Regions from separate parts of the Lelliottia nimipressuralis genome, predicted to be linked through region 1. Evidence: predicted binding sites of a transcription regulator. Region 1 holds the regulator's gene; each other region holds the start of a gene.
What was found. Region 1 encodes PurR, which represses purine synthesis genes. Its sites were predicted from a motif close to CANGCAAACGTTTGCNTG; they were not measured.

Region 1 (7,776 bases):
GTAAATCGGCCTGCATCGCGGCAAACGCGGGCAGGTACATGTCGGTCGCCAAAAAGCCCAGCACGCTTAAACCGCCGAGCCAGACCAGGAATCCTTTGTTGGGTTGCATTGTTTTTTATTTCCTAAAGAGGGCAGGTAATCACTGGCGCAAAGTGTAGGGAGTGCAAACTGCCTTGTGAAACGCTAATATTTGGTGATTGCATTCAAAAATTTTGCAGGCAGAAAATGTGGTCAGAATATTCGTTAGAAGTGGTGGATGCGGTCGCGCGTAACGGCAGCTTTAGTGGCGCGGCCCAGGAACTCCATCGCGTCCCCTCTGCGGTGAGCTATACGGTGCGTCAGCTTGAAGAGTGGCTGGCGGTTCCGCTGTTCGAGCGCCGTCACCGCGACGTTGTTCTGACGCCAGCGGGCGTCTGGTTTTTGAAAGAAGGACGATCTGTTATCAAAAAAATGATGATCACCCGCGAGCAGTGCCAGCAGATTGCGAACGGCTGGCGCGGGCATCTCGCCATTGCGGTGGATAACATCGTCAAACCCGAACGCACCCGACAGATGGTGGTCGATTTCTATCGCCACTTCTCTGATGTGGAGCTGCGCGTCTCGCAGGAGGTGTTCAACGGCGTGTGGGATGCGCTCTCTGACGGCAGGGTGGAGATGGCGATCGGCGCGACTCAGGCGATCCCTGTGGGTGGTCGCTATGCATTTCGCGATATGGGAGCCCTGAGCTGGACCTGCGTTGTCGCCCGCGATCATCCTCTGGCCGCCATTGCAGGCCCGTTGAGCGATGATACGTTGCGCAACTGGCCGTCACTGGTGCTGGAAGATACCTCACGATCGCTGCCAAAACGGATTACCTGGTTACTGGATAACCAACGCCGTGTGGTCGCCCCGGATTGGGAAACGTCGGCGACCTGTCTTTCTGCGGGGCTGTGCGTGGGAATGGTGCCGGCGCATTTTGCACGTCCACGCATCGATCGCGGTGAATGGGTGGCTCTGACGCTGGAAAACCCGTTCCCGGATGCGGCCTGTTGCCTGACGTGGCAGCAAAACGATATGTCACCGGCGCTGGCGTGGCTGCTGGATTATCTGGGAGACAGCGAAACGCTGAACAGAGAGTGGCTGAGGGAGCCGGAATAACCGGCCCCTCGGGGGATTAACGGCGGTAGTCGCGGAACGGACCGTCGGCCACGGAGCGGCGTTCAATCAGGCGCGGGTGGACTTCAATCGACTGCGACTCTTCACGCTTGCTGACGATGCGGTCCAACAACATATTGAAGGCCGTTTCGCCCAGCGAGTCTTTCGGCTGGTGAATGGTCGTCAGCGCCGGGGTGAAGTAGCGTGCGTTGCGCACGTTATCGTACCCGATCACGGAAATGTCCTGCGGCACGCGCAAACCCAGCTCATCGGCTGCGCAAAGGGCGCCCATCGCCATGATGTCACCCCCGATAAAGACTGCGGTAGGGCGGTGCGACTGGGAGACGATCTGCTGCATCGCGCGGTAGCCGGACTCCGGCTCGAAGTCGCCCTGCACGATCCAGTTTTCTGGCACCGTAATTAGCGCTTCTTCCATCGCTTTCATGAACCCTGCCAGACGGCCTGCGCCGGTGTTGCGCTCCAGCGGACCCGGAATGACGCCGATTTCGCGGTGACCGCGCTCAATCAAGTAGCGACCTGCCATGTAGCCGCCTTCAAAGGCGTTATCGTTGACGGAATCGGTAAAATCAGCGCGGGTATCACCCCAGTCCATCACCACCATCGGAATGTGGCGATACTCTTCAAGCATGGAGAGTACGGACTCCGGGTATTCAGAACACATTACCAGCAGGCCATCAACGCGCTTTTGCGCCATCATCGACAGGTAAGCGCGCTGTTTCTCCTGGCTGTTCCAGGCGTTGCCGAGAATCAGGGTGTAGCCCTTCTGGAAACAGTTTTTCTCAACCGCTTCGATGATCTCCGCAAAATAGGCGGCTTCGCTGCTGGTCGCCAGCAGGCCGATCGATTTGGTGTGGTTCACCTTCAGGCTACGCGCCACGGCACTTGGGGAGTAGTGCAGCTCTTTGATGGCGGCCCATACGGCGTTGCGCGTCTCTTCCGCAACGAAACGCGTTTTGTTAATTACATGTGATACGGTTGTAGTGGAAACGTTTGCGCGTTTCGCCACATCTTTAATTGTTGCCATTACATGTCACTCCAGACCATATCTTAAACTCCTGAAATACTTAAAGGTAAACGTTTGCCTTCTCTCACCCTTATCTCGCAATGTGAATTGCGATACGCCGGGAAAACGACTCAGAACGTCAGGAGGGGGTCAGTGGCCGGTACGCTTATAAATTTAGCGTGGAATTTTGTCTTATCTTGATGAAAAGGGGAAGAGCAAAAACGGTTATCAGCCTAAATCCAGGAAGATTTTTGGGGTAAACTGTGTAAAAATGAGCAAGCTCACTTTTCGTGGGGTGATTAAAAGGAGAAAAATTGATGAGTACCGATCTGAAGTTTTCGCTGACGACAACCATTATTGTTCTGGCTCTGATTGTCGCTGCGGGTCTGACCGCTGCGCTGCACTGATTCAAGCGGGGGAGAGTTCTCTCCCTCATCTCCTGCCTGTTCCCTGATTGTTACCCGCACGGCAAAAATCTTTTGCTAATTTGTTAACTTCTCATTTTTTGTGATTGATGTCATGCTTTTGACATCTTAGTCCCGTGTCGCGCGACGACACGGCATCCGTAGTTAATCAATGAAAATCAATTTTCCCCTGCTTGCCCTGGCGATTGGCGCTTTTGGCATCGGCACCACCGAGTTTTCCCCGATGGGACTGTTGCCGGTTATCGCAAAAGGGGTAGATGTCTCTATTCCCGCCGCAGGTATGCTGATCAGCGCCTACGCCATTGGCGTGATGATTGGTGCGCCGCTCATGACGCTGCTGTTGTCGCATCGTGCCCGTCGCAATGCGCTGATCTTCCTGATGGCGATTTTTACCCTCGGTAACGTGCTCTCGGCGCTGTCACCGGATTACACCACGCTGCTGCTGTCACGCATTCTGACCAGCCTGAACCACGGCGCGTTCTTTGGCTTAGGCTCTGTGGTGGCGGCGAGCGTGGTGCCAAAACACAAACAGGCCAGCGCGGTGGCAACCATGTTTATGGGGCTAACCATCGCCAATATTGGCGGTGTACCGGCGGCGACCTGGCTTGGTGAAGTCATTGGCTGGCGGATGTCGTTTATGGCAACCGCAGGGCTGGGCGTAGTGGCGATGATTGCACTGTTCTTCTCGCTTCCGAAAGGCGAGGCGGGCGAGCGCCCGGACGTGCGTAAAGAGCTGTCGGTGCTGGTTCGTCCACAGGTGTTGTCTGCTCTGTTAACCACGGTGCTCGGGGCGGGCGCGATGTTTACGCTCTACACCTACATTTCACCGGTACTGCACGATATCACTCACGCCACACCGCTGTTCGTGACGGCGATGCTGGTGCTGATTGGCGTCGGTTTCTCTTTGGGCAACTATCTCGGCGGTAAACTGGCGGATCGCTCGGTCACCGGGACGCTGAAAGGCTTCTTAACGCTGCTGATTGTGATTATGCTCGCGATTCCCTGGCTTGCGCGCAACGAGTTTGGGGCGGCCATTGCGATGGTGGTGTGGGGCGCTGCAACCTTTGCCGTGGTTCCGCCATTGCAGATGCGCGTCATGCGTGTGGCGCACGAAGCGCCGGGCCTGTCTTCTTCCGTGAATATCGGTGCGTTTAATCTCGGGAATGCGCTGGGTGCGGCAGCGGGTGGGGCGGTGATTTCAGGCGGGCTGGGATACGCTTTTGTACCGGTGATGGGGGCGATTATAGCGGCGCTCGGTCTGCTGCTGGTCCTGACATCGGGCCGTAAACAGCCGGAACCTGTTCGCGTCACAGAGTAATCAAAAAACGCAGAAGGGCTGCCCCTTCTGCGTCTCATTTACGCCGCGAAGTTCTTCGCCACAAATTCCCAGTTAACCAGCGCCCAGAAGTGCTCAAGGTAGTTCGGGCGAGCGTTACGGTAGTCGATATAATACGCGTGTTCCCACACATCAACGGTCATCAGCGGTTTCGCGCTGGTGGTCAGTGGGGTTCCCGCGTTTGACGTTGAGACGATAGCCAGTTTACCGTCAGCCTCTTTAACCAGCCACGTCCAGCCAGAGCCGAAGTTCTTAATTGCTGCGTCAGTAAACTTCGCTTTGAAATCCGCAAAGCTGCCGAAGGCGGCGTTAATGGCAGCCGCCAGTTCACCGGTCGGTTCGCCACCGGCGTTCGGTGCCAGGCAGTGCCAGTAAAACGTGTGGTTCCAGACCTGAGCAGCGTTGTTGAACACACCGCCGTCAGAACTGCGCACAATCTCTTCCAGCGTTTTACCTTCAAACGCGGTGCCCTTAACCAGATTGTTCAGGTTAGTGACATAGGTCTGATGGTGTTTGCCGTAGTGGTATTCCAGGGTTTCCGCCGAAATGTGCGGAGCCAGGGCGTCTTTTGCATACGGTAATGCAGGTAATTCGAACGACATTGCTTCTCTCCTTATTATAGTGTTGCACTGCAATAACCCTATTGAGTGCAAGGATAGAGTAGCAAATTGAAAGGGTATGCAAAAGAGGAACTTACCCTGCCGACGGTGCGGCAGGGCAGGGATTAGCGAATGGTTTTCGGGGTCATTACGCGGCGGGCGCCAACGTAGTGGCGAACCCAGTAATCTTCGCTCAGGGAGGTGATTTGGATATCCTGGCCGCTGCGAGGCGACTGGATAAACTTGCCGTTGCCAACGTAAACGCCAACGTGATCGGCGGTGCCGCGACCCTGGGTGCGGAAGAAGACCAGATCTCCGCTCTCCAGCTCACCGCGATTCACGGCTGCTGCATCGCGCAGGTGATACATCTCATTCGCCGTACGCGGGATGCGGAACTTCACCAGATCTTTATAGGCGTAATAGACCAGACCGCTGCAGTCGAAACCGGTGCGCGGGGAGGTGCCGCCCCAATGATAGGGTTTGCCAATCTGCCCCATCAGCTTGTTCATCGCGGTTTTCTGCGCTTTCTGAACGCGCACTTTATGCACCTCAGAGAGCTTCGCAGTTTTGCCCACTTTCACACAGTTCGTTTTGTGGCCTTTCCGGACGGTGCATTTTTCCGGAGCCACTTTTGCAACTTTTACGGCAGTGCGGGTAGGTTTGCTGCGGGTTTTACTGGTGAGGGCCTTACTGGAGGTGGACTGCTTTCGTGCGGTAGTGGTTTTTTTCTTTTCGCTTTTACGGGTGCTGGTAGGTGTTTTTTTCTTACGTTCTGTGGTTTTCGCCAGATGTGACTTCTGCACGGCAGAGTGCCGCGCCTGCTCCGAGGCGTTAGCCGCTGGCGTGAAAACGAGTGATGTAAACAGTAAAGCACAGAGCGTGATCGAGATTTTTGTTATCCGCGCCACTGAGCATTCCCCTGAATTAGATGTGGGTCATCAATAGTACCCACGTATGATTTACAAAGCCCGTCGATTCTAATCTAAAAATCTGCGAGAAGTTAATAGCATTTATCGGCCTAAAAGTCTGTTTCGTTAGCGAGTGCAAAAAAAAAAGTCAGATTGTTGCCGCGTTGTTCACTCCCTGAACAAAACCACACCGGGTGAGGGGGTAAGCTATCTTTGGAATGCAACTTTAGCCGACAACCGTTAAGATATAAGCAGGTGACGAAAATGTTATTTTCCGATGTCTCTCTGACCCGCTACAATGTCAGACGATCGCCGTAACAGAAGTTAAAGGAAGCAAGACATGAGCACGACTATTGAAAAAATCCAGCGCCAGATCGCTGAAAACCCGATTCTGCTGTACATGAAAGGTTCACCGAAGCTGCCAAACTGCGGTTTCTCTGCACAAGCCGTGCAGGCGCTGTCTGCCTGTGGCGAGCGTTTTGCTTACGTTGATATTCTGCAGAATCCGGACATCCGCGCTGAGCTGCCGAAATACGCTAACTGGCCAACCTTCCCGCAGCTGTGGGTTGATGGTGAGCTGGTCGGCGGTTGCGACATTCTGATCGAAATGTATCAGCGTGGTGAACTGCAGCAGCTGATCAAAGAAACCGCTGCCAAGTACAAAACCGAAGAGCCAGACGCAGAATAAGTTCTTTTGCATCAGGCAAAAAAAAGCGACCTTTCGGTCGCTTTTTTTATTCCTCGCTGTCGCCCATCGGCAGCGGCCAGCCACCCAGACGCTTCCAGCGGTTCACAATCTCACAGAACAGTTCTGATGTGCGCTCAGTGTCGTACAGCGCCGAGTGCGCCTGAGTACCGTCGAAATCGATGCCCGCAGTAATACAGGCTTTGGAGAGCACGGTCTGGCCCAGTGCCAGCCCGCTCAGCGCGGCGGTATCGAAGGTCACGAACGGATGGAACGGGTTACGCTTGAGCGACGCGCGCTCGGCGGCAGCCATCATAAAGCTGTGATCGAACGTGGCGTTATGCGCCACCATGATCGCGCGATTACAGTTGCTGTCCTTCATACCTTTGCGCACCATTTTAAAAATGGCGTGCAGGGCGTCATATTCACTCACCGCGCCACGCAGTGGGTTCGTAGGATCAATGCCGTTAAAGGCCAGCGCTTCTGGCTGCAGGTTCGCGCCTTCAAAAGGTTCAACATGGAAATGCAGCGTGGTGTCCGGTGTAAGCCAGCCCTGTTCATCCATTTTCAGCGTAATGGCTGCAATCTCAAGCAGCGCATCGGTTTTAGCGTTAAATCCGGCTGTTTCTACGTCAATCACAACAGGATAAAAACCACGAAAACGGTCGCACAGACCGGTAAGTTGAGCGTTATCGGACATCAGGGTCTCTTACAAGGGAAAAAAGCAGTGCGTATTATGACAAATTTTGCGAGGCGATGCAGTAAAACAACGGGCGCAGAACGCGCCCGGAGGGATCAATTGCCCAGACCGCGACCGGCGTCTTTGGCTTCAATCAGTTCGATTTTGTAACCGTCAGGATCTTCCACGAAGGCAATTACGGTGGTGCCGCCTTTGACCGGACCCGCTTCGCGCGTCACGTTGCCGCCGTTGCTGCGAATGCGCTCGCACGCTTCTGCCGCGTTATCCACTTCCAGCGCGATGTGGCCGTAAGCGGTGCCCAGCTCGTAGCTATCGACATCCCAGTTGTAGGTCAGCTCGATAACCGCTTCGTCGCTTTCCGGGCCGTAACCGACGAACGCCAGGGAATATTTGTATTCCGGGTTTTCGCTGGTGCGCAGCAGCTGCATGCCCAGTACGTTAGTGTAGAAATCGATAGAACGTTGCAGGTTGCCAACGCGCAGCATGGTATGAAGTAGGCGCATATTTTCCTCTTGACCAACTCAATGGCTTATCTTTTTGAACAGAAACGATGTTTTAGTATAGCGGCGAATCATCGCCGCTATCAATGGACAACCGAGGAATTACAAGGAAGGGTAGTCTGTATAGCCTTCAGCGCCGCCGCCATAGAAGCTTTCTGGACGCTGTGGGTTCAGCTCGGCTTTACGCTGCAGACGTGCCACCAGGTCCGGGTTGGCGATGTAATCGCGACCAAAGGCCACGGCGTCGATCAGACCTTTGCCAATCAGATCTTCCGCTTTCTCTGGGGTGTACGCACCCGCACCGATGATGACACCCTGGAAGCGCGCACGCACTTTCTCACGGAATGCCTCAGAGTACGGCTGACCGCCCGCCCAGTCCGGCTCGGACATGTGCAGATACGCGATGCCGCGTTTCGCCAGCTCTTCGATCAGATACAGCGCGTCGGCTTCTTCGTTCGGGCCGTT
Region 2 (7,776 bases), 1.4 Mb from region 1:
ATACACGCTCCGGGTGCGGCATCATGATGGTGGCGCGGCCGCTTTCGCTGGTCACGGCGGTAATACCGTTTGCTGAGCCGTTAGGGTTTGCCGGGTAGGTTTCCGTCACTTTGCCGAAGTGATCGACGAAGCGCAGTGCCACCAGCCCTTTGCTTTCGAGCGTAGCCAGATGCGCAGCATCGCGCACTTCCACCTGCCCTTCACCGTGTGAAACCGCAATCGGCATCTGCGAGCCCACCATTCCCTGCAGCAGCAGAGACGGGCTTTGGGTCACTTCAACCAGGCTAAAGCGCGCTTCGAAGCGGTCGGACTGGTTACGCACAAAGCGCGGCCAGGCGTCGCTGCCAGGGATCAGCTCACGCAGATTCGACATCATCTGGCAGCCGTTACACACGCCCAACGCCAGCGTCTGCGGACGGTGGAAGAAGGTTTCGAACTCATCGCGCACGCGATTGTTGAACAGAATGGATTTAGCCCAACCCTCACCTGCCCCCAGCACGTCGCCGTAAGAGAAGCCGCCGCAGGCAACCAGTGCCTGGAAATCGTCCAGCCCGGTGCGCCCAGCCAGCAGGTCGCTCATGTGGACGTCGATAGCGTCAAAGCCCGCACGGTGGAACGCTGCCGCCATTTCCACGTGGGAGTTCACGCCCTGCTCGCGCAGAACCGCCACTTTCGGACGCGCACCGGTCGCAATGTAAGGTGCCGCCACGTCTTCGTTAATGTCGAAGGAGAGCTTCACGTTCAGACCCGGATCGCTGTCATTCGCTTTGGCTTCATGTTCCTGATCGGCGCACTCAGGGTTATCGCGCAGACGCTGCATCTGCCAGGTGGTTTCGGCCCACCACATACGCAACGTGGAGCGGCTTTCGCTGAACACCGCGTGACCGTCCGCTTCAATCACGAAGCGATCGCCGCTGACGGCTTTACCCAGATAGTGTACGCAATCCGCCAGACCATGCTGCGCCAGCAGCGCTTCAACGGCATCGCGGTCAGCAGCACGAACCTGAATGACCGCGCCCAGCTCTTCGTTAAACAGCGCCGCCAGACGGTCGTCGCCCAGCGAAGCGATATCTGCTTCCACACCGCAGTGGCCGGTGAAAGCCATCTCAGCCAGTGTCACCAGCAGGCCGCCGTCAGAACGGTCGTGATAGGCCAGCAGTTTGCGATCCGCCACCAGCGCCTGAATAGCGTCGTAGAAGCCTTTCAGTTGCGCCACGTCGCGCACATCTGCCGGTTTGTCGCCCAGTTGACGATAAACCTGCGCCAGCGCGGTCGCCCCGAGAGCGTTGTGGCCTTTACCGAGATCAATCAGCAGCAGGGCGTTATCTTCCGTAGCCAACTGTGGCGTGATGGTGTGACGCACATCTTCCACGCGGGCAAAAGCGGTGATAACCAGCGACAGCGGAGAGGTCATTTCGCGCTGCTCGTTGCCCTCCTGCCAGCGGGTTTTCATCGACATAGAATCTTTGCCGACCGGAATGGTGAGACCCAGCGCCGGACAAAGTTCTTCGCCGACCGCTTTTACGGCTTCATACAGACCCGCGTCTTCGCCTGGGTGCCCGGCTGCGGCCATCCAGTTCGCGGAGAGTTTGATGCGTTTGATATCGCCAATCTGGGTCGCAGCGATGTTGGTCAGCGCTTCGCCGACCGCCAGACGGGCAGAGGCGGCGAAGTCCAGCAGTGCAACCGGGGTACGTTCGCCCAGCGCCATCGCTTCGCCGTAGTAGCTGTCGAGGCTCGCCGTGGTCACCGCGCAGTTCGCCACCGGGATCTGCCATGGGCCAACCATCTGATCGCGGGCCACCATACCGGTCACCGAGCGGTCGCCGATGGTCACGAGGAAGGTTTTTTCCGCTACCGCCGGAAGGTGCAGGACGCGATTCACGGCATCAGCAATGGCGATCCCGCGCACATCCAGCGCTTTGCCCGCAGCTTTACGGGTTTGCACGTTGCGGGTCATCTTCGGCGTTTTGCCCAGCAGCACGTCAAGCGGCAGATCAATCGGCTGATTGTCGAAGTGCGGATCGTTCATGGTCAGATGCAGCTCTTCCGTCGCTTCACCAATGACCGCGTACGGTGCGCGCTCGCGGCGGCACAGTTCGTCGAACAGCGGCAACTGGTCCGGAGAGACCGCCAGCACGTAGCGTTCCTGGGATTCATTACACCAGATTTCCAGCGGGCTCATGCCTGGCTCATCGCTCAGGATATCGCGCAGATTGAAACGCCCCCCGCGGCCGCCGTCGCTCACTAGCTCCGGCATGGCGTTAGAGAGACCGCCCGCACCGACGTCGTGAATGAACAGAATAGGGTTGGCATCGCCAAGCTGCCAGCAGCGGTCGATCACCTCCTGGCAACGACGCTCCATTTCAGGGTTGTCGCGCTGTACGGAAGCAAAATCGAGGTCTGCGTCAGACTGACCAGAGGCCATCGAAGAGGCCGCCCCGCCGCCCAGACCGATGTTCATTGCCGGGCCGCCGAGAACGATCAGTTTCGCGCCGACGGTGATCTCACCTTTCTGCACGTGATCGGCGCGAATATTGCCGATCCCGCCTGCCAGCATGATGGGCTTGTGGTAGCCGCGCAGCTCTTCGCCGTTGTGGCTGTCGACCTTCTCTTCATAGGTACGGAAGTAGCCGTTCAGCGCCGGGCGACCAAATTCGTTGTTAAACGCCGCCCCGCCCAGTGGGCCTTCGGTCATGATGTCTAGCGCAGTGACAATGCGCTCTGGCTTGCCGAAATCTTCTTCCCACGGCTGTTCAAAGCCAGGAATACGCAGGTTAGAGACGGAGAAACCGACCAGGCCCGCTTTTGGTTTTGCCCCACGTCCGGTTGCGCCTTCGTCACGGATTTCGCCGCCGGAACCGGTGGCTGCACCCGGCCATGGCGAAATCGCCGTCGGGTGGTTGTGCGTTTCCACTTTCATCAGGATATGCGCAGGCTCCTGATGGAATGCATAGCGCCCTGCTTCGCGATCGGCGAAGAAGCGGCCCACCTCAGAACCTTCCATCACCGCCGCGTTGTCTTTATAGGCAGACAAGACGTGGTCAGGCGTTTGTTCCATGGTGTTTTTGATCATTTTAAACAGCGACTTCGGCTGTTCTTCGCCGTCGATAACCCAGTCGGCGTTGAAAATCTTATGGCGGCAGTGCTCGGAGTTGGCCTGCGCGAACATATAGAGTTCGATGTCGTTCGGGTTGCGGTTCAGCTTCACGAACGCATCCTGCAGGTAGTCAATCTCGTCATCTGCCAGCGCCAGACCCAGACGCAGGTTGGCATCAATCAGCGCCTGGCGGCCTTCACCCAGCAGATCCACGCTCTGAACGGGCGCAGGCTGATGGTGAGAGAACAGCTGTTGTGCATCATCCAGCGACGCGAAGACGCTTTCCATCATGCGGTCGTGCAGCTCAGCGGTAACGGCCTGCCATTGTTCAGCGGTCAACGTCGAGGCTTCAACGTAATACGCCACGCCGCGCTCCAGACGATTAATCTGGCTCAGGCCGCAGTTGTGGGCAATGTCAGTGGCTTTAGAAGACCAGGGGGAGATGGTGCCAGGGCGAGGCGTCGCAAGGATCAGTTTGCCGGTTGGCGTATGGCTGCTCAGGCTCGGGCCATACTTGAGCAGACGTTCAAGCTGCTCGCGCTGCTGCGCATCTAAGGGAGCATTCAGGTCAGCAAAATGGACATACTCAGCGTAAATATTGCTTACCGGAAGGTCGGCAGCCTGAAAACGTGCCAGCAGTTTGTTGATACGGAAGGCAGACAGTGCAGGCGAACCACGCAGAATTTCCATCATAAGTCTCTCGTCTTCGAAGCGCCTGAGGCGCTTACAGTGTGCGCAAGGGGAAAACGGGCGTCATTATAGAGAATCCTGAGCGCCGACGAAACCGTTTGCGTCGAAATAAAATCATCTCGCATTTTTATCCATAGGTGTGACCTGTCTCTCTAATTTGTTGCCAACTGTCGTAAGTTTGCGCAAAATGCCGCTCAATCAATGGCAAACCTTATTCTTAACATGGCTACAGCACACTGAGGCAACGCACGGCGCAGAGAATTAACTAATTGAAAAAATTAAAGATTAATTATCTGCTCATCGGCATTGTAACCTTGCTGCTGGCAGCGGCCCTGTGGCCTTCAATCCCCTGGTTCGGCAAAGCCGAAAACCGTATCGCCGCGATCCAGTCGCGGGGGGAGCTGCGTGTCAGTACCATCAGCTCTCCGCTGACCTACAACAACGTTAACGGCAAAATTACCGGTCTCGATTACGAGCTGGCGCAGCAGTTTGCCGACTACCTGGGCGTAAAACTCAAAATCACTGTTCGCCAGAATATCAGCCAGCTGTTTGACGACCTGGATAACGGCGATGCCGATATGCTCGCCGCCGGGCTGGTCTATAACAGCGAGCGCAGCAAGAACTATCAGCCAGGGCCGACCTACTACTCCGTTTCTCAGCAACTTGTCTATCGCGTGGGCGGAGTGCGCCCGCGTACGCTTGCTGCCCTTAACGATCAGCAGCTCACCATCGCGCCAGGCCATGTGGTGATTGACGATTTGCGCTCCCTGAAAGAGAAGAAATACCCGGATCTCAGCTGGAAGGTCGATGACAAACTCGGCACTACGGCCCTACTGGAACAGGTAAAAGATAAAAAGCTGGCGTACACCATCGCCGATTCCGTGGCGATCAGTCTATTCCAGCGCGTGCATCCGGAGCTGGCCGTGGCGCTGGACGTGACCGACGAACAGCCCGTCACCTGGTTTAGCCCTCTCGACGAAGATCAAACCCTCGCCGCCGCGATCCTCGATTTCTTCAATTCGATGAATGAAGACGGTACCCTCGCGCGGCTTGAGGAGAAATATCTCGGTCACGGCGGCGATTTCGATTACGTCGATACCCGCAGCTTCCTGCGCGCGGTCGACAGTGTGCTGCCGGAACTCCAGCCGCTGTTCGAGAAATACGCCCAGGCGATCGACTGGCGCCTGCTGGCGGCAATTTCTTATCAAGAATCTCACTGGGACGCCCAGGCGACCTCACCCACCGGCGTGCGTGGCCTGATGATGCTCACCAAGAATACGGCGCAAAGTCTCGGCCTGACGGATCGCACCGACGCGGAACAGAGCATTAGCGGCGGCGCGCGTTATCTGCAGGATATGATGGCGAAAGTACCGGAAACGGTGCCGGAAGAGGAGCGGATCTGGTTTGCACTGGCGGCATACAACATGGGTTACGCGCATATGCTCGACGCCCGCGCGTTGACCGCCAAGACCAAAGGCAATCCTGACAGCTGGTCTGACGTAAAACAGCGTCTGCCGCTGCTGAGCCAGAAGCCCTGGTACAATAAACTCACGTACGGGTATGCGCGCGGCCACGAAGCCTACGCGTATGTGGAAAATATCCGCAAGTATCAGATAAGCCTGGAAGGTTATCTGCAGGAGAAAGAGAAGGAAGTGATGGAGGCTGAGCAGCTGGCGCAGAGCTATCCGGTGGTATCACCGAATGAGCTTAATCACCCGACGACTTCAATTCTGCCTTTTGTTGCTTTTTCTGCTGACGGCGCATTCGAAAGAAATCGCTTAGTAGCCCCGAACACTCTGGTGCAAGTACCCCACCGATAATCTGGACCTGGTGGTTCATGCCCGGATGACCGAGTACGTCCATTAAGGAACCCGCCGCGCCTGTCTTTTCATCCCGCGCGCCATACACCAGCGTCCCGATGCGGCTGTGCACCATCGCACCAGAACACATCACGCAGGGTTCCAGCGTGACATACAGCGTTGTATCCAGCAAACGGTAGTTCTGCAGTACCAGCCCGCCCTGACGCAGAGCCATGATTTCGGCATGCGCAGTCGGATCGTGGCGACCTATCGGACGGTTCCACCCTTCGCCAATCACCTGATTGTTATGCACCAGAACGGCACCCACGGGCACTTCGCCCTCATCCCAGGCGCGTTTTGCAAGGGAAAGCGCATGGCGCATCCAGTATTCATGATTGAGTTCAAGGTCAGACAACGAAAGGTACTCCAGTCGGAAAGCGGGCGGCATTATACACACCCGTTATGATTAACACTATTCCAGTTGCTGAAGTTCGCCTGAAGGGGTAACGCGCCAGCGGTGCTGGCAGAAATAGAGCAGCGGGTTGTCCTGCTTGCTGTCGCTGTAGCCGCTGTAAAGGCGCAGCGGCGTGCCGATTTTTTTCTCCAGTTGCACCACTTTCTCGTGCCCCAGACAGCGCAGCGTCAGCACCCATCCGCCGTAGGCGCGCCCCATTTGAGTGGCAATCAGATTCACGCGCGGCAACCACGGCGTGTCAAAATAGACCTGCTCCACCAGCGGCTGCGGCGAGCCGGTGATAAGCCAGATATCGGCGTCACTGGCGTTGAGGTACTCCGTCAGCCGGTCCTGAACCACCGGAAACGCGGTGACGTGCCCGCGAAACCAGTGGACGAAATCCTGTTGCAGCTGGCTGAGCCGCGCATCGCTGTGCCCAAAGGTGCAGCCCCATAACAGCAGGCTCATTGGCCAGCGCGCCGCGCGCCCTTTTATCAACAGTGCGATCCCGATGATCGGCAAAAGTGGCAGCACGAGCAGTGCGTTCAAGGGCTGGCGACGCAACAGATAGCGCATAAAACTGCCAAACATATCCTGCTGATGAAGCGTTCCATCCAAATCGAAAAAGACAACGCGGCGCTCGTGATTAACCAAACCTTACTCCTCTGGATCGTGGAATCCTAACAGCCAGGTAAACAAGAACCCGGCGATAATCGCTACCAAACAGCCTAACAGATAGAGCGTGACTTTTCCGGTCACGATGGTTAATGCCAGCGGTAAACCGGAGATCCCGAAAGTAATAACGGTAGCCACTTTCCAGTAGCTGATCAACGCCCCGCCCATCGCTCCGCCCAGACAGGCCGCGAGGAAAGGTTTGCCAAGCGGCAGCGTGACGCCGAAAATCAGCGGCTCACCGATGCCCAGCAATCCAACCGGCAATGCACCTTTGATCACCTTTTTCAGCCGTTCGTTGCGTGTTTTCAGCAGGATAGCAATCGCAGCACCGACCTGCCCCATCCCTGCCATCGACAGAATCGGCAGCAGCGCGTTGTAGCCGTGCGCCTGCACAAGCTCCACGTGAATAGGCACCAGCCCCTGATGCAGCCCGGTTAACACCAGCGGCAGGAAGGTACCGGACAGCACCGCCCCCACCAGCAAGCCACCACGATCGATAGCCATCGACGCCCCGTGCGCAATCGCCTCGGAGATCCAGCCGCCTAACGGCTGCAAGGCCACAATCGCCAGCGTACCGGTGATCAGGGTGGTCAGCAGTGGATTGAGGATCAACTCAATCGAGCCCGGCAGCAGGCTGCGCAGACGCTTCTCGACCCAGCACATCAGGGCGACGACCAGCAGCACCGCGATGACACCGCCGCGTCCGGGCTGGAGCGCTTCGCCAAACAGGGTGATTTGCGCCAGCTGCGGGCTGGAGAGGATCCCCGCCATCACGCCGCCCATCGCCATCGAACCGCCGTAGACTTTCGCCGCGTTGACGCCCACCAGAATGTTCATGATGGCAAACACCGCGCTACCAAAGATGCCCAGAATCCCAAGCAGGTTTGGATAATGGGTCGCAAAATCGCCGACGATATCCGGGCGTTTGAGGATATTGATAATCCCGGTAATCAGACCCGACGCGATAAACGCCGGGATCAGGGGAATAAAGACGTTGGCCAACTGGCGCAGCGCATCGCTCATCGGGGCTTTGTATTTGGCTTTGGCCTGCGCTTTGT
Region 3 (7,776 bases), 1.0 Mb from region 1:
GGCGTCACGTTCAGATAGGCGATGATAATACCGTTGATCAGACCGATGATGGCACCCACCACACAGACAATCAGCACCACCACAATAATTGGCATGGTGGCCATCTCCGGGAACACTTTGTTGGCGTTTTCCATCGACTGCAATAGCGTGGCGGCCACAACCGCCGCCAGACCCACCTGGCGCCCTGCTGACAGGTCCGTACCCTGAGTCACAATCAGCCCCGCCACGCCCAGCGCGATGATGATACGCACGGAGGACTGGGTCAAAATGTTACTCAAGTTAAGCAAACTTAAGAACGTAGGGTCCTGGAAAATAATAATGGCCAGTAATACTAAAAGAACGACGTAAATACCGCCCTCTTTCAGATAAGTGAGAAAACTTTTTTTATTTAACGCACTCATGAGGAGCCCCTGATCTTAAAGGTGCAAAGACGCAAGACGGAGAATTTCGTTTTGCGTTGTCGTTTTGGTGTCAACAATTCCGGCAACGAGACCATTGCTCATAACCAGAATACGATCTGTGATCCCTAACAATTCCGGCATTTCGGAAGAAATAATAATGATCCCTTTATTCTTTTTAGCCAGTTCAGCAATCAGCTGATAGATTTCAAATTTTGCACCCACGTCAATACCGCGCGTCGGCTCATCAAGCATTAAAATTTCTGGCTGCGTTAATAACCAGCGACCAATAATAACCTTCTGCTGGTTACCGCCGGAAAGTGAACCGATTTGCGTCTGGTGCCCTGGGGTTTTTACACGCATTGAGTCGATAACCCACTGGGTATCGCTTTTCATGCGGGAAGTATCCAGCAGGCCCATCTTATTTTTATAGTTACGAATATTGGAGATTAACGAGTTGAAGTTAATATCCAGATAAGCATAAATCCCCGTCGAACGACGCTCTTCGGTCACCAGGGCAAAGCCGTGGTTAATCGCTTCGTTGGCGTTATGGTTATTAATACGCTTACCGTGCAGCGTAATGGTGCCGTCCGATTTTTCACGGATACCAAATAAGGTTTCCACGATATCGGTACGTTTCGCACCGACCAGGCCTGCAATACCCAGAATTTCGCCCTTATGCAGGTCGAAGGAGACATCGCGGATAGAGGGCTGGCGCAAAGACGTAAGGTTGCGAACTTCCAGAATCACTTCGCCCGGCTTGTTCTCTTTGTCCGGGAAGCGCTGGTTCAGGGAGCGGCCGACCATCATGGCGATGATCTTGTCCATATCCAGCCCTTCGAGAGGCTGAGTGGTGATCCACTGGCCGTCACGCAGAATGGTGATTTCATCGCACAGCTGGAAGATCTCTTCCATTTTATGCGAGATATAGACGATGCCGCAGCCACGCTCTTTCAGCTTACGGATAATGGTGAAAAGGTGGTTCACCTCTTTTTCCGTCAGGGATGACGTTGGCTCATCCATAATCACGATTTTCGCGTTATAGGAGAATGCCTTGGCAATTTCAATCATCTGCATTTGTGAAACGGATAAAGTGCCTACGCGGGCGCGCGGGTCAATATCAATATCCAGTTCATCAAAAATCGCTTTGGTGTCGCGATACATTTTGTCCTGATCGACAAATACGCCTTTGGTTGGATAACGACCCAGCCACATATTGTCCATAACAGAACGCTGAAGCACCAGGTTTAATTCCTGGTGAACCATCGAAATACCATTCTCCAGTGCTTCCTTGGCGGAATGGAAGTCGATCTCTTTCCCCTGAAAAAGAATGCTACCAGAATCTTTTTGATAGATCCCAAAAAGGCATTTTAATAATGTTGATTTACCCGCACCATTCTCCCCCATCAACGCATGAATAGAGTGAGGACGTACTTTTAAATTAACATTGTCGAGAGCCTTAACGCCGGGAAAAGACTTGTTAATATTGCTCATTTCTAACAAGAATTCGCCTGACGACTGAGTATTTGTGCTGACCATAATTATACCTTGACGGCCTCGCATATCGCGTTATAAAAGGGCGCAACGAATTGCGCCCTGTGAGAACATGCAATCTCTAACTTATTTACCGATAAACTCAGCCAGGTTTGACTGGTCTACGCCCACGTAAGGAACGCGAACGATTTTGTTCTCGATTTTCCAGTTGGTGCCATCAGCCGCACCTTTGCCATCGGCCAGGTTTTTCGCCAGATCGAAGGTCGCTTTAGCCTGGTTATTCGCATCGTTCAGAACGGTACCGGCCATTGCGCCAGACTTAACCAGTGCCAGCGCTTCTGGCAGAGCATCCACGCCGAAGACAGGAATAGACGATTTGTTGTGCGCTTTCAGTGCTTCAACAGCACCCATTGCCATCGCATCGTTGTTGGCGATAACCACTTCGATTTTGTTCGCGTTCGGGCCAGACAGCCATGCGTCCATCTTATCTTTCGCCTGAGCGGTATCCCACATCGCGGTATCTAACGCCAGCTGCTGGGTTTTCAGACCTTTGTCGTTCAGCTCTTTGATCACATACGTGGTACGTGCTTCAGCATCCGGGTGGCCCGGCTCGCCTTTCAGCAGAACGAACTGAATCTGACCGTCTTTGTTCAGGTCCCAGTTCGGGTTCGCTGCCCAGTGTTTCGCGATCAGATCGCCCTGAATAATACCGGACTCTTTAGAGTCAGTACCGACATAGAAGGCTTTGTCATAGCTGTCCAGCGCTTTGCGGGAAGGCTCTTTGTTGAAGAAGACGATAGGCACATTCTGGCCACGTGCTTTTTCAATAACGGTGCCTGCAGCTGCCGGGTCAACCAGGTTGATGGCCAGGGCTTTCACGCCTTTCGCCAGCAGAACGTCGATCTGGTCGTTCTGTTTGGACTGGTCGTTCTGGGAGTCATTCATCAGCAGCTGAACGTCTGGCGCTGCTTTAGCATCTTTCTCGATAGCTTTACGAACAACAGACATAAAGTTGTCATCGTATTTATAGATTGTCACACCAATACGGGTATCCGCAGCGTGCGCAGCTGCACCAAAAAGCATGCTTGCCATAACAGCAGACAGAGTCAACACCTTCTTATTCATGGTATCTCCGGTTTTTTTTATGCAGGGTAGTTCTTGTGAATAACGGTCGGCGGGCAGATGTTAGAAAAACGTTACTGACAGCCGAAGTTCACTTATAAAATTTCTATCTTCCGTGTTCGGTAACGCTCCAGTAATGCGTTTTATTTGTCGTTTGGGGCACTTTGGCTATAGAGAAAGTGATTAATCACCGTTACATAGCGTTTCAGCTCCTAAAACGCTGACATCATAGTCAGCGGCTTGTTAAGATACTGTGAATTTACTCACAGATTGAAAACGGTTACATCACCTGACGTAATCAGTTAGTGATCGGAGCCACAATTTGTTTAACAGCCACAGAATGGCGGCGTACTAAAGTCGGCATGAAACAGTGTGTTGCGCTCAAATCCTGCTGCTCTGCGGCGCCCTGTAACGCCAGCTCCGTTGCCAGACGGGCCATGGACGCAATCGGATAGCGCACGGTAGTGAGCTGCGGGTCCGTGTAACGGGCAATCGGAATATCATCAAAACCAATCAATGACAGATGCTGCGGCACCGCAATGCCGTTGTCTTTCAGCGCAGTGAGCGCCCCGGCGGCCATACTGTCGTTGTAGGCAAAGACGGCGGTCAGTTGCAGATTCCGTCCGAGCAGTTCGACCATCGCGGCCTCCCCTCCCGGCATATCCGGCGAACCGGTACCAATCCAGCTGTCTGACGGCACAATCCCGGCTTCTTTCAGGGCGTTTTGCCAGCCTTCCCGTCGCATATCGTCATCTTCAATATGGTGACTGGAGGCGAGATAACCGATGCGCTGATGGCCGTTATTGAGCAGCATGCGCGTCGCCATCATCGCCCCGCTGACGTTGTCCAGCGTGACACAGCGGTGGGCATACCCCGGCACCACGCGGTTGATGAGAACCATGCCTGGGATTTGATCCATAAACCCCGCCAGCTCCTCATCGCTCAAGGCTTTTGAGTGGACAATCAGGGCGTTACATCGTTGGCGGATCAGCACCTCAATGGCGTGACGCTCTTTTTCAGCCTCGTGGTAGCTGTTACCGATCAGCACATATTTATGGTGCTGCTGGGCGACAACGTCCACGGCTTTCACCAGCGCACCAAAGAAGGCATCCGACACATCCATCACCACCACGCCAATGGTGTCGCTCACCTGGGTGGCGAGAGCCTGCGCATTGGCGTTGGGCCGATAGCCGAGCTGCGTCACCGCTTTCATCACGGTTTCACGCGTTTCAGGGCTGACCAGCGCGCTGTTATTCAGCACGCGGGAGACGGTAGCAACAGAAACACCCGCGATGCGGGCTACGTCACGAATGGTGATCATATTCACCATCCTTTAAAGGATTGCAGCAACTCACAGACACCCCCTGTGTTTAGCAAGGAGGCTATTCTGGCAGTGACAAGGAGGGGACTACGTGAAGAAGCTCACACAGATGAAAACGTTTACATCCGTTTTGTTAATGATTGTGATCCAGATCGTTATCTGGATGTATTAGTCAATGATACACCTGCAGCACGTGCGGTTAATTGACGCCACAACCATTCCAGCGGTCCCTGGCGGAAAAAACGCAGCCAGATGACGGAAAACACCAGATTCACTGCCCAGACCGGAATAACAAACGCCAGCAGATGAAGGCGGTCGAATTTCATAAACAGGCCGAAATGATAGAACAGCGTGGTGCAGATCAGAGTTTGCAGCAGATAATTGCTCAGCGCCATCCGGCCAACGCAGGCCACGGCAGCCACCAGTCGGAAACGGGCTATCTGCGGCCAGAAGCCGAAAATCAGCGCCGCATAGCCGATGGTCTGGAACGGGGCGCTCAGCTCACGCGGGGCCTGTAACAGGAACGCGCACCAGCGGTAATCCCAGCCCAGCATCCACTGCGCGACAATTGCGGGCAGATTGATGATGACACCAGTCAGCACCAGCGCACACCCGGTCCGGCGGTAATGAGTGAGACTAAATTCCCCTTTCAGCCAGCCGGTGCGCATTAGTGCCGCGCCCATCAGCATCATTCCCGCCAGCTGCCAGCCGTACTGCGCACCGAGGGCGATCAGGTTATCGCCGAGCATATCCGCGCGATTGCTGATCGCCTCCACGCCGCCTTTTAGCTTCCAGAACTGTTCATATTGCAGATTCGCCGCATCCGGGATCCATGAGCGGTTGGTCGACCCGCCGGAGATCATTCCCAGCAGCAACAGTACGCCGATGCCAATCAGATAGAGGATCGCACCCGTATTGAACAGGTTTTTTACGTCGTGGGCATCGCGGATCATCCGCCAGCAAATCAGACCGACTAACCCATAGGCCAGCAGAATATCGCCATCCCAGAAAAACAGGCCATGGATAAAGCCGAGCAGTACCAGCAGCGTCAGCCGCGACTGGATCCAGCGTTTGCCACGTTTGAGGAGCAGCTGCAGCCCTGCGCCGAAGAGGAGCGCAAAGAGCGTGAGGAATTTAACCTGCGCGAAGAGATCGAGAATCGCCCATGTCCAGGCGTCGCTGCGGGTAATATCGCCATACCAGGCGGGATTGAGATACGCCGCTTTGGGCAGTCCAAAAGCGGCGATATTCAGTAGCAGGATACCGAGAATGGCAACGCCACGTACAAAATCCAGCGTGACATTACGCTCCATCTATCCTGCCCTGTGGTTAGTTGTGGTGACGCACGGCGCGCAGGAACTCCTGGCGGGTGTTCTGGCTGGATTTAAACAGGCCACCCAGCGACGTGGTGGTGGTCGCGCTGGTTGCATCGCGAACGCCGCGCGCTTTGACGCAATAATGGACGGCATCAATAGATACAGCCACATTGTTGGTGCCAAGCAGCGTTTGCAGCGCCGTTAGAATCTGCTGCGTTAAGCGCTCCTGCACCTGCGGACGCTGGGCAAAGAACTGCACAATGCGGTTGATCTTGGACAGACCAATCACCGTATCTTTCGGGATATAGGCCACGGTCGCTTTGCCGTCGATAGTCACGAAATGGTGTTCGCAGGTGCTGGTCAGGGTGATATCGCGCACAGTCACCATTTCATCGACTTTCATTTTATTTTCGATGACGGTGATTTTTGGGAAATTGGCGTAATCGAGACCGGAAAAAATCTCATCGACATACATCTTGGCGATGCGATTCGGAGTTTCCATCAGGCTGTCGTCGCTCAGGTCGAGATTCAGCAACTGCATGATCTCGGTCATGTGCCCGGAAATAAGACGTTTGCGTGTTTCGTTGTCCAGTTCATTAACAGGCGGACGCAGCGGGGTTTCAAGACCACGCGCGACTAAAGCTTCGTGAACGAGAGCGGCTTCTTTACTGAGTGATGGCATTATTTTTCTCCTGCAGGTGTGGCTGCCTTTTGCCCTCTTTGAAGCAAAAGTGTGCGCTCATTGTGCGTGAGGTGGCGCACATAATCCAGTATTCACAGCGATAATTATTGCAATTGCTGCTGCCTTTCGGCCTGACGATCCCAGACCAGTGCTCCGCCGACAAACAACGCCAGCCCTGCAAGGCCCAGCGCCGGCTCAAGCTGATGGGTAAGCCAGGTCGAGAGCGCCGACGTGACCGGCCCAACCAATTGACCGAGCGCATACCCCGTAGTCAGTAAACCGGCCATATAACGGGTGTGGTTCGGGGCCAGTTCGCGGCCGCACAACAGGGAGAGCTGCACGGCACAGAGGAACCCACCGCCCACCAGCAGTGCGCCCGTTATCAGGCCACCGATCCCCGGCATCAGCCAGGCGGCAAACACGCCCAGCCCCTGCAACCAGAGGACAATCGACAGACGGCGGTTCGACGTCGAGACGTGGCGCAGGGCGATACTCAGCGCGATCCCGATGACAGACGCCGCGCCAAAGACGGGCCAGACAAACTGCGCAAACAGGCTGCCGGGGAAACGCACGGCCGCCATCTGCGATAAAAAGGTGGCCGGGAGAATGTAGCCAAACCCTGCCAGGCTGTAGCTCCAGACCAGGCGACGCAAATCGGTGGTCAGCACCAGCGGCTCCGGCGCCGTTCCCGGCCGATGCAACTGCCCGCCGCGCGGCAGATAGCGCGCCACCAGCACGATAAGAATCAGCGCCAGCACGCCATAAATCTGCCACGCCGCGCCTGCTGAAAGCGAGCGTGCCTGAATATAGACCGCCAGCAGGCCGCTTAAGGCAATGCCCGCCCCCGGCCCGGCAAAGACCGCCGCGCTAAGTCCCGGCTTACCAAAATGGGCCAGCCGTTCGTTAGTCCAGGCGGCAATCAGCACCATCGACCAGCCGCTCATGCAGCCGATCGCGAAACGAATCAGGCCGTGAATGATGGCGTTATCCGCGACGGCTGACAGCAGCGTCAGCGCTACCGCGCCGAAGATCCCGAGATAGAGACGCCCTTCAACAAAGCGGTGCGCCCGCATGGCATCCCACGCGCCAACTAAATAGCCCAGATAGTTCATGGCGGCCACCAGCCCGGCGCTGGTCAGCGTCAGCTGTCCGGCCGAAATCATCAGCGGAACCTGAGGCGTAAAAGCAAAGCGCCCTATCCCCATCGCCACCACCAAAACCACAAATCCGCTGAGCGCGATACGCAGCGCCATGATCGCCCCAATTGTTAAAATTTAGTTAATTCATGATGCAACATATCGACTTAATGCGGAAGTGAAAGTTGCTCACAGGTGAATGAATAATCTGTATTATGGATTTAGTGAATATCGACACAAAATCAGGAGCCTTGCATGGAACTGCTCGAAGAGCACCGTTGTTTTGAAGGTCGGCAGCAGCGCTGGC
Region 4 (7,776 bases), 340 kb from region 1:
AAAGTGGACACCACCCTGAACCACCTGACACTCAAGCGCGCCAAGGCTTTCCAGTTCAGTTTTTAACAGCTCTTCCAGCCCACGGGCCGTACTGGCAAACAGAGAATTCATATCGTCACTTATTACTCGTAGAAAATTGCTGCGCATTATAGCTAATATGCGCTCTATGTCATAAAGTTGAAGGCTTATTTTCAAATCGTTCGAGGGCGTGAACAGTGGCGACGTTATCCAGGCTTTTTATTCATCCGGTCAAATCCATGCGTGGTATTGGCCTGACCCACGCGCTTGCTGACGTCAGCGGCTTTGCCTTCGATCGCATTTTTATGATTACCGAACCGGACGGCACCTTCATCACCGCCCGCCAGTTCCCGCAGATGGTGCGTTTTATCCCAGCTCCGCTGCACGACGGCCTGCATTTGACGGCGCCGGATGGCTCAAGCGTGATAGCACGCTTTACTGACTTTGCCCCTGTTGATGCCCCGACAGAAGTGTGGGGTAACCATTTCACCGCCCGCATCGCCCCGGATGAGATTAACACCTGGCTGAGCGGTTTCTTCTCCCGCGCGGTGCAGCTGCGCTGGGTCGGCCCGGAGCTTACGCGCCGCGTGAAGCGTTTTGAAGCCGTTCCCCTCTCCTTTGCCGACGGTTTCCCCTATCTGCTGACGAATGACGCCTCCCTGCGCGATCTGCAAAACCGCTGTTCCGCCAGCGTGCAGATGGAGCAGTTCCGCCCGAATCTGGTCGTGACGGGCGCACAGGCCTGGGAAGAAGATACCTGGAAAGTGATCCGTATCGGCAGCGTGATCTTTGATGTGGTGAAACCGTGCAGCCGCTGTATTTTCACCACCATCAGCCCGGAAAAAGGGCAAAAACACCCTTCCGGCGAGCCGCTGAAAACCTTGCAGTCTTTCCGCACCGCACAGGATAACGGCGATGTCGATTTTGGTCAGAACTTGATCCCACGCTCCAGCGGCGTGATTCGCGTCGGCGACGAGATTGAGATCCTCGCATCGGGTCCTGCCCGAGTTTACGGCCCAGGGCCGGAAGAAGAAGCGCTTGAAGCTGAAACGCAGCCTGTCACAAAAGTGACGCTTCAGTGGGAGGGGCAAACCTTACCGGGGAATAATCAGCAGGTACTGCTTGAACAGCTGGAACAAGCGGGGATCCGCGTTCCTTATTCATGTCGTGCGGGGATCTGTGGAAGCTGTCGCATCACTCTGGTCGATGGCGAAGTGACGGCGCTGAAGAAATCAGCCGTAAGCGAAGATGGTACGATTCTGTGCTGTAGCTGCATTCCGAAAACGTCGTTGCAGCTAGAGCGCTAAACAGCCTGTTCGAGGCTAAAGGAATCCATACGCAGTTGCGGTTTAAGCCGGTCGTTCATCACTTTAATCGCATCACCCAATTGCATTGTGCGCCCGGCAATCACCACGCCGGGTTGCGCCAGCAAACAGAGCGCGGCGTTTTCGCCCGGTTCTACCACCAGCAAACTCACCTCTTCCGAAGTATCGCTGAGATTGACGCAGGCCGCATCGCCGGTGACTGGCGACCATGCTTGCCCATGAGCGAGAAAGTGCCAGCTTTTTGGCATCTGCGGTTTCAGGAAGCGAATCGCCACCAGCGCATTCAGCACCAGTTCGGCGCGCTGCTCTTTAGAGAGAATAAGATCGCGACATTTCTCTTCAAAAGAGAAAAACAGGGCTGCATCGTCAACACAAAAGCCTGACGGTGCAAACGCATCCGGGGTCAGCATTCGGCGAGCAAAACGAGAGCGAAATAACATACCATTGGCTAAATCGAGCATCATTCGATCGTGCTCTTCGCAAAAATACCAGCGCCAGTTATCGTCAGGTTTTATTCGCATTTTCCTCTCCTTCCCCACAACGTCCTGTTCTTAAAATGTCCAAATTATCGCTTCGTTTATAACATCAATAATAAAAGACCATAATGTCTAAATAAGCAACAAAGACGGAATATAAAACAACCAGGGCTGGAAATAAAGCCCTGGTTGTCTGATATGGAGAAAAGATTAGATATGATTAACGATTTCTTTAATCAATTGTGGGCCTTTAAAAATAAAGCCGGAATAGATTTGCACCAGTGAGGCACCTGCCGCCATCTTCTCGCGAGCCGCGATGACAGAGTCGATCCCGCCCACGCCGATGATCGGTAAGCGACCTTTTAATTCCGCCGACAAGGCACGAATAATTTCGGTGCTTTTTAATTGTACCGGACGACCACTTAAGCCACCCATTTCGTCGCAGTTTTTCATTCCCTGCACGAGGGAGCGATCGAGCGTAGTATTGGTGGCAATAACACCATCAATATTATGGCGAACCAAACTGTCGGCAACCTGGATCAATTCTTCGACAGAAAGATCCGGGGCGATCTTAACCGCGATCGGAACATATTTATGATGGGTCGCCTGGAGTTCATTCTGTTTATTTTTAATCGCACTTAACAGATCGTCCAGCGCTTCACCATATTGCAGCGTACGCAAGCCAGGGGTATTTGGCGAAGAGATATTTATCGCGATATAACCGGCATAGGCATAGACTTTTTCCATACAAATCAGATAGTCATCTTTACCCTTCTCAACCGGCGTATCTTTATTTTTGCCGATATTAATTCCCAGCACACCGTCAAAATGGGCTTTTTTAACGTTCTCTACCAGATGATCAACACCGTGGTTATTGAAGCCCATCCGGTTGATCAAACCTTCTGCTTCAACCAGGCGGAACAGGCGCGGCTTGTCGTTACCGTCCTGCGCGCGCGGCGTCACGGTGCCCACTTCGATGGAGCCAAACCCCATCGCGCCAAGAGCGTCAATGCACTCACCATTTTTGTCGAGACCTGCTGCCAGACCCAGTGGGTTCTTAAACGTCAGGCCCATGCACTGGACAGGTTTTTCCTGCACTTTCTGGCGCACCAGCGCCTCAAGAGGCGTTCCTGTAATCCGGCGTAACTGCTGGAATGTCAATTCATGAGCGCGCTCTGGATCGAGCTGAAAAAGGGCTTTACGAACGAAGGGGTAGTACATGAACTCTCCTGGATTCCGGTATGCAAACCGGACACGGATTATCAGCGATCGCGCCAGGAAAGGGAATTGACCTGTGGCAAAAAATCATCGTAAAGCGCAATCGTTTTCCTTTCTGCCTCTTTCTTATGCAATTTTCGGCATTTTAATTTCAGATAAATCATTTAGTGGAATAACCGTGCAATGTCACACTCGTGAAAATTGTTATGAATGTTAGATAAAAGCAAACAAATAGTTATAAGGAGCAAACATGCGCGTCATCACGTTGGCCGGAAGTCCGCGTTTTCCTTCTCGCTCCAGCGCCCTGCTGGAATACGCCCGCGAACAGCTCAACTCGCTGAACGTCGAGGTGTGCCACTGGAACTTGCAAAACTTTGAGCCGGAAGACCTTCTCTATGCCCGCTTTGACAGCCCGGCATTACAGACGCTGATCGAACAGCTCAAAGGAGCCGACGGGCTGATCGTGGCGACACCGATCTATAAAGCCTCTTTCTCTGGCGCGCTGAAAACCCTGCTCGATCTTCTGCCTGAACGTGCGCTGGAGGGAAAAGTGGTTCTGCCGCTGGCGACCGGCGGTACCGTTGCGCACATGCTGGCGGTGGATTACGCCCTCAAGCCTGTCCTGAATGCCCTCAAAGCCCAGGAGATCCTGCACGGGGTGTTTGCCGATGACTCTCAGGTGATCGATTACCAGCATAAACCGCAGTTCACCCCGAACCTGCACCTGCGCCTTGATAGCGCGCTGGAAACCTTCTGGCAGGCGTTGCATCGCCGCGATGTGCAAGCCCCCGCCTTTGGCCGTCTGAAAGGAGTCGCCCATGTTTAAATATCTTCTGACCGCCCTGTTCGCTGTCTCTGCGCTTGCACAGGCGGCGGAACCGGCGCCTGAAAGCCTGCGTATCGGATATCAGAAAGGCAGCGTCAGCATGGTGCTGGCGAAAAGCCATCAGCTGCTGGAGAAGCGCTACCCGGACACGAAATTCTCATGGGTCGAGTTCCCGGCCGGGCCGCAGATGCTGGAGGCGCTGAACGTCGGCAGTATTGATTTGGGCAGTACCGGCGATATCCCTCCTATTTTTGCCCAAGCTGCCGGAGCGGATCTGGTTTATGTCGGCGTCGAGCCGCCAAAGCCGAAAGCGGAAGTGATTCTGGTGCCTGAAAACAGCCCGATCAAAACCGTCGCCGATCTGAAAGGCCACAAAGTCGCCTTCCAGAAAGGTTCCAGCTCCCACAACCTGCTTTTGCGCGCCCTTCAACAGGCGGGTCTGACGTTCAAGGATATTCAGCCTGTCTACTTAACCCCGGCAGATGCCCGCGCGGCGTTCCAGCAAAATAATGTTGATGCCTGGGCGATCTGGGACCCGTACTACTCTGCCGCCTTATTACAGGGCGGCGTTCGGGTGCTGAAAGATGGCGAAACGCTGAAGCAGACCGGTTCGTTCTATCTTGCCGCACGTCCGTATGCGGAAAAAAACGGCGACTTTGTTCAGGGTGTGCTGCAGACCTTTAGCGAGGCGGATGCGCTCACTCAGAGTCAGCGTCAGGAAAGCATCGCCCTGCTCGCCAAAACCATGGGCCTGCCGGAGCCGGTGATCGCCAGCTATCTGGATCATCGCCCGACGACGGTGATTAAACCCGTCGACGCGAAAACCGCTGTCCTGCAGCAGCAAACCGCAGATCTGTTCTACGAGAACCGTCTCGTGCCGAAAAAAATCGATATTCGCGACCGTATCTGGCAACCCTCTGAAAAAGAAGGATCGAAATCATGAGTCTGAATCTGTTCTGGTTTTTACCGACCCACGGTGATGGGCATTATCTTGGCACCGAAGAGGGCGCGCGCCCGGTGGACTACGGCTATCTGCAGCAAATCGCGCAGGCCGCCGACAGAATCGGTTTTACCGGCGTGCTGATCCCGACAGGGCGCTCTTGTGAAGACGCATGGCTGGTGGCCGCCTCGATGATCCCGGTCACGCAGCGCCTGAAATTCCTGGTGGCCCTGCGCCCGAGCGTGGTCTCCCCAACCGTTGCCGCCCGTCAGGCCGCGACGCTGGATCGCCTTTCCAATGGCCGCGCCCTGTTTAACCTGGTGACCGGCAGCGATCCGCAGGAGCTGGCCGCCGACGGCGTGTTCCTCGATCACACGGAGCGCTACGAGGCTTCCGCGGAATTTACCCGCGTCTGGCGCCGTCTGCTCGAGGGCGAAACCGTCACCTACGAAGGAAAACATATCCACGTTCGCGATGCGAAACTGCTGTTTGCGCCGGTGCAACAGCCGCGTCCCCCACTCTACTTTGGCGGATCGTCAGATGTCGCGCAGGATCTTGCCGCTGAACAGGTTGATCTCTATCTGACCTGGGGCGAGCCGCCTGAGCTGGTGAAAGAGAAAATTGAGCAGGTGCGCGCCAAAGCCGCCGCGCATGGGCGCAAAGTGCGCTTCGGCATTCGCCTGCACGTCATCGTGCGAGAAACGAACGCCGAAGCCTGGCAGGCCGCCGACCGGCTGATTTCACATCTGGACGATGACACCATCGCCAAAGCGCAGGCAGCCTTTGCGAAGACTGATTCCGTAGGACAGCACCGAATGGCCTCCCTGCATAAAGGCAACAAGGACAATCTCGAAATCAGCCCGAATCTGTGGGCGGGTGTAGGCCTGGTTCGCGGCGGCGCGGGTACGGCGCTGGTGGGCGATGGCCCTACGGTCGCGGCGCGGATCAATGAGTATGCCGATCTGGGTATCGACAGCTTTATCTTGTCTGGCTATCCGCATCTGGAAGAAGCATACAACGTCGGCGAGCTGCTGTTCCCGCATCTGGATGTGGCCATCCCGGAAATCCCGCAGCCGCGCGCGCTCCAGCTTCAGGGCGAAGCCGTAGCGAATGAGTTTATCCCGCGAAAAGTCGCGCAGAGCTAACGAGGTACGTATGGCAAATCCATCCCAAAAATGGCTGCTGCGTCTGGCCCCCTGGTTTCTGCCCGTCGGCATTGTGATTGTCTGGCAAATCGCCTCGTCCGTGGGATGGTTGTCGAGCCGTATTCTGCCCTCTCCGGAGGGCGTAGTGGAGGCGTTCTGGTCGCTCAGTTCGAGCGGTGAGCTGTGGCAGCATCTGGCGATCAGCTCCTGGCGTGCGCTAATAGGCTTTTCCATCGGCGGCTCGATTGGCCTGACGCTGGGGCTTATCAGCGGCCTCTCCCGCTGGGGCGAGCGTTTGCTGGATACGTCAATTCAGATGCTGCGTAACGTCCCGCATTTAGCGTTAATCCCGCTGGTAATTCTGTGGTTTGGCATCGACGAGAGCGCCAAGATTTTCCTGGTGGCCCTCGGCACGCTGTTCCCGATTTACATCAACACCTGGCACGGCATTCGTAATATCGACCGTGGGCTGGTGGAGATGGCGCGCAGTTACGGATTGTCCGGCTTTGCGCTGTTTGTCCATGTGATCCTGCCGGGCGCGCTGCCATCGATTATGGTCGGCGTGCGTTTCGCCCTCGGTCTGATGTGGCTGACACTGATTGTGGCGGAGACCATCTCGGCCAACTCCGGGATCGGCTATCTGGCGATGAACGCCCGCGAATTTTTGCAAACCGACGTGGTGGTGGTGGCCATCATTCTTTACGCCCTGCTCGGCAAACTCGCCGACGTCAGTGCCCAGTGGCTTGAGCGAAGCTGGCTGCGCTGGAACCCGGCCTATTCCACGAAGGAGGCAAACGCATGAATACGGCTCGTTTAACTCAGGGGACACCGCTGCTGCTTAACGGTGTCACCAAACGCTACGGCGATAACACTATCCTGAACGCGCTGGATCTGCATGTCCCTGCCGGACAATTTGTTGCGGTTGTCGGGCGCAGCGGCGGGGGCAAAAGCACCCTGCTGCGGCTGCTTGCCGGGCTGGAGGCACCGAACGGCGGAGAATTGCTGGCGGGCAATACGCCGTTGGCGGATATTCAGGACGATACCCGCATGATGTTTCAGGATGCGCGCCTGCTGCCGTGGAAAACGGTTATCGACAACGTGGGGCTGGGGCTGAAAGGTAACTGGCGGGATAACGCACGTCAGGCGCTGCGCGCCGTCGGCCTCGAAAACCGTGCGGACGAGTGGCCTGCTGCCCTCTCCGGGGGCCAAAAACAGCGTGTGGCACTGGCGCGCGCGTTGATCCACCGGCCAGGCCTGCTGCTACTGGACGAACCGCTCGGGGCGCTTGATGCCCTGACGCGCATCGAAATGCAGGATCTGATCGCCTCCCTGTGGCAGGAGCACGGTTTTACCGTACTGCTGGTGACGCATGATGTGAGTGAAGCCGTGGCGATGGCGGATCGGGTGCTGCTAATTGAAGAAGGCAAAATCGGCCTGGATCTGGCGGTGGATATTCCCCGTCCACGGCGGCTCGGTTCTGTAAGACTGGCAGAGCTGGAAGCAGAAGTGCTGGAGAGAGTGATGAAGCGTGGGGCAACTGAAGAGAAGGCCCGCCGTCATGGATAAAGAAGGCGAAGCCTGAAAGGCTCTCATACAAGAAACGGTTAAACCCATAAAAAACGGCAACTTGCGTTGCCGTTTTGTTTTTACTTAACAGTGCTACCTGGCATTAACGTCAGGCCAGCGCCTTCGTAATCTTCTCGAACAAATCGCCCGACAGATTTTCCAGCCCTTTTAACTGCTCAAGGGCAGCACGCATTTTCGCCTGACGCGCTGCGTCGTAGCGTTTCAGGCGGATCAGCGGCTCAATCAGACGCGATGCCACCTG

Region 2: a site for PurR is predicted at 3,878-3,895, ahead of purL (phosphoribosylformylglycinamidine synthase). Genes of this name have one in related genera too.
Region 3: a site for PurR is predicted at 4,444-4,461, ahead of galS (HTH-type transcriptional regulator GalS). Genes of this name have one in related genera too.
Region 4: a site for PurR is predicted at 3,134-3,151, ahead of pyrD (quinone-dependent dihydroorotate dehydrogenase). Genes of this name have one in related genera too.

What each region holds. Positions count from the first base shown of each region.
Region 1 is NZ_CP167172.1:1,962,817-1,970,592, forward strand. Features, by position in the region: gene punC (purine nucleoside transporter PunC) at 1-109, opposite strand, end outside; gene punR (DNA-binding transcriptional activator PunR) at 226-1,137, shown strand; gene purR (HTH-type transcriptional repressor PurR) at 1,154-2,179, opposite strand; gene ACB496_RS09215 (YnhF family membrane protein) at 2,476-2,565, shown strand; gene ACB496_RS09220 (MFS transporter) at 2,735-3,901, shown strand; gene sodB (superoxide dismutase [Fe]) at 3,940-4,521, opposite strand; gene ACB496_RS09230 (C40 family peptidase) at 4,644-5,426, opposite strand; gene grxD (monothiol glutaredoxin 4) at 5,767-6,114, shown strand; gene rnt (ribonuclease T) at 6,161-6,811, opposite strand; gene gloA (lactoylglutathione lyase) at 6,907-7,314, opposite strand; gene ACB496_RS09250 (alkene reductase) at 7,414-7,776, opposite strand, start outside.
Region 2 is NZ_CP167172.1:3,404,425-3,412,200, forward strand. Features, by position in the region: gene purL (phosphoribosylformylglycinamidine synthase) at 1-3,793, opposite strand, end outside; partial or broken gene mltF (membrane-bound lytic murein transglycosylase MltF) at 4,045-5,610, shown strand; gene tadA (tRNA adenosine(34) deaminase TadA) at 5,498-6,037, opposite strand; gene yfhb (phosphatidylglycerophosphatase C) at 6,062-6,697, opposite strand; gene ACB496_RS16320 (PTS transporter subunit EIIC) at 6,701-7,776, opposite strand, start outside.
Region 3 is NZ_CP167172.1:3,007,667-3,015,442, forward strand. Features, by position in the region: gene mglC (galactose/methyl galactoside ABC transporter permease MglC) at 1-401, opposite strand, end outside; gene mglA (galactose/methyl galactoside ABC transporter ATP-binding protein MglA) at 417-1,937, opposite strand; gene mglB (galactose/glucose ABC transporter substrate-binding protein MglB) at 2,019-3,017, opposite strand; gene galS (HTH-type transcriptional regulator GalS) at 3,313-4,335, opposite strand; gene yeiB (DUF418 domain-containing protein YeiB) at 4,491-5,648, opposite strand; gene folE (GTP cyclohydrolase I FolE) at 5,665-6,333, opposite strand; gene ACB496_RS14440 (YbfB/YjiJ family MFS transporter) at 6,438-7,586, opposite strand; gene fghA (S-formylglutathione hydrolase) at 7,725-7,776, shown strand, end outside.
Region 4 is NZ_CP167172.1:1,621,570-1,629,345, reverse strand. Features, by position in the region: gene rlmKL (bifunctional 23S rRNA (guanine(2069)-N(7))-methyltransferase RlmK/23S rRNA (guanine(2445)-N(2))-methyltransferase RlmL) at 1-111, opposite strand, end outside; gene ACB496_RS07505 (YcbX family protein) at 216-1,325, shown strand; gene zapC (cell division protein ZapC) at 1,322-1,864, opposite strand; gene pyrD (quinone-dependent dihydroorotate dehydrogenase) at 2,030-3,040, opposite strand; gene ssuE (NADPH-dependent FMN reductase) at 3,288-3,863, shown strand; gene ACB496_RS07485 (sulfonate ABC transporter substrate-binding protein) at 3,856-4,806, shown strand; gene ssuD (FMNH2-dependent alkanesulfonate monooxygenase) at 4,803-5,948, shown strand; gene ssuC (aliphatic sulfonate ABC transporter permease SsuC) at 5,959-6,750, shown strand; gene ssuB (aliphatic sulfonates ABC transporter ATP-binding protein) at 6,747-7,514, shown strand; gene pepN (aminopeptidase N) at 7,624-7,776, opposite strand, start outside.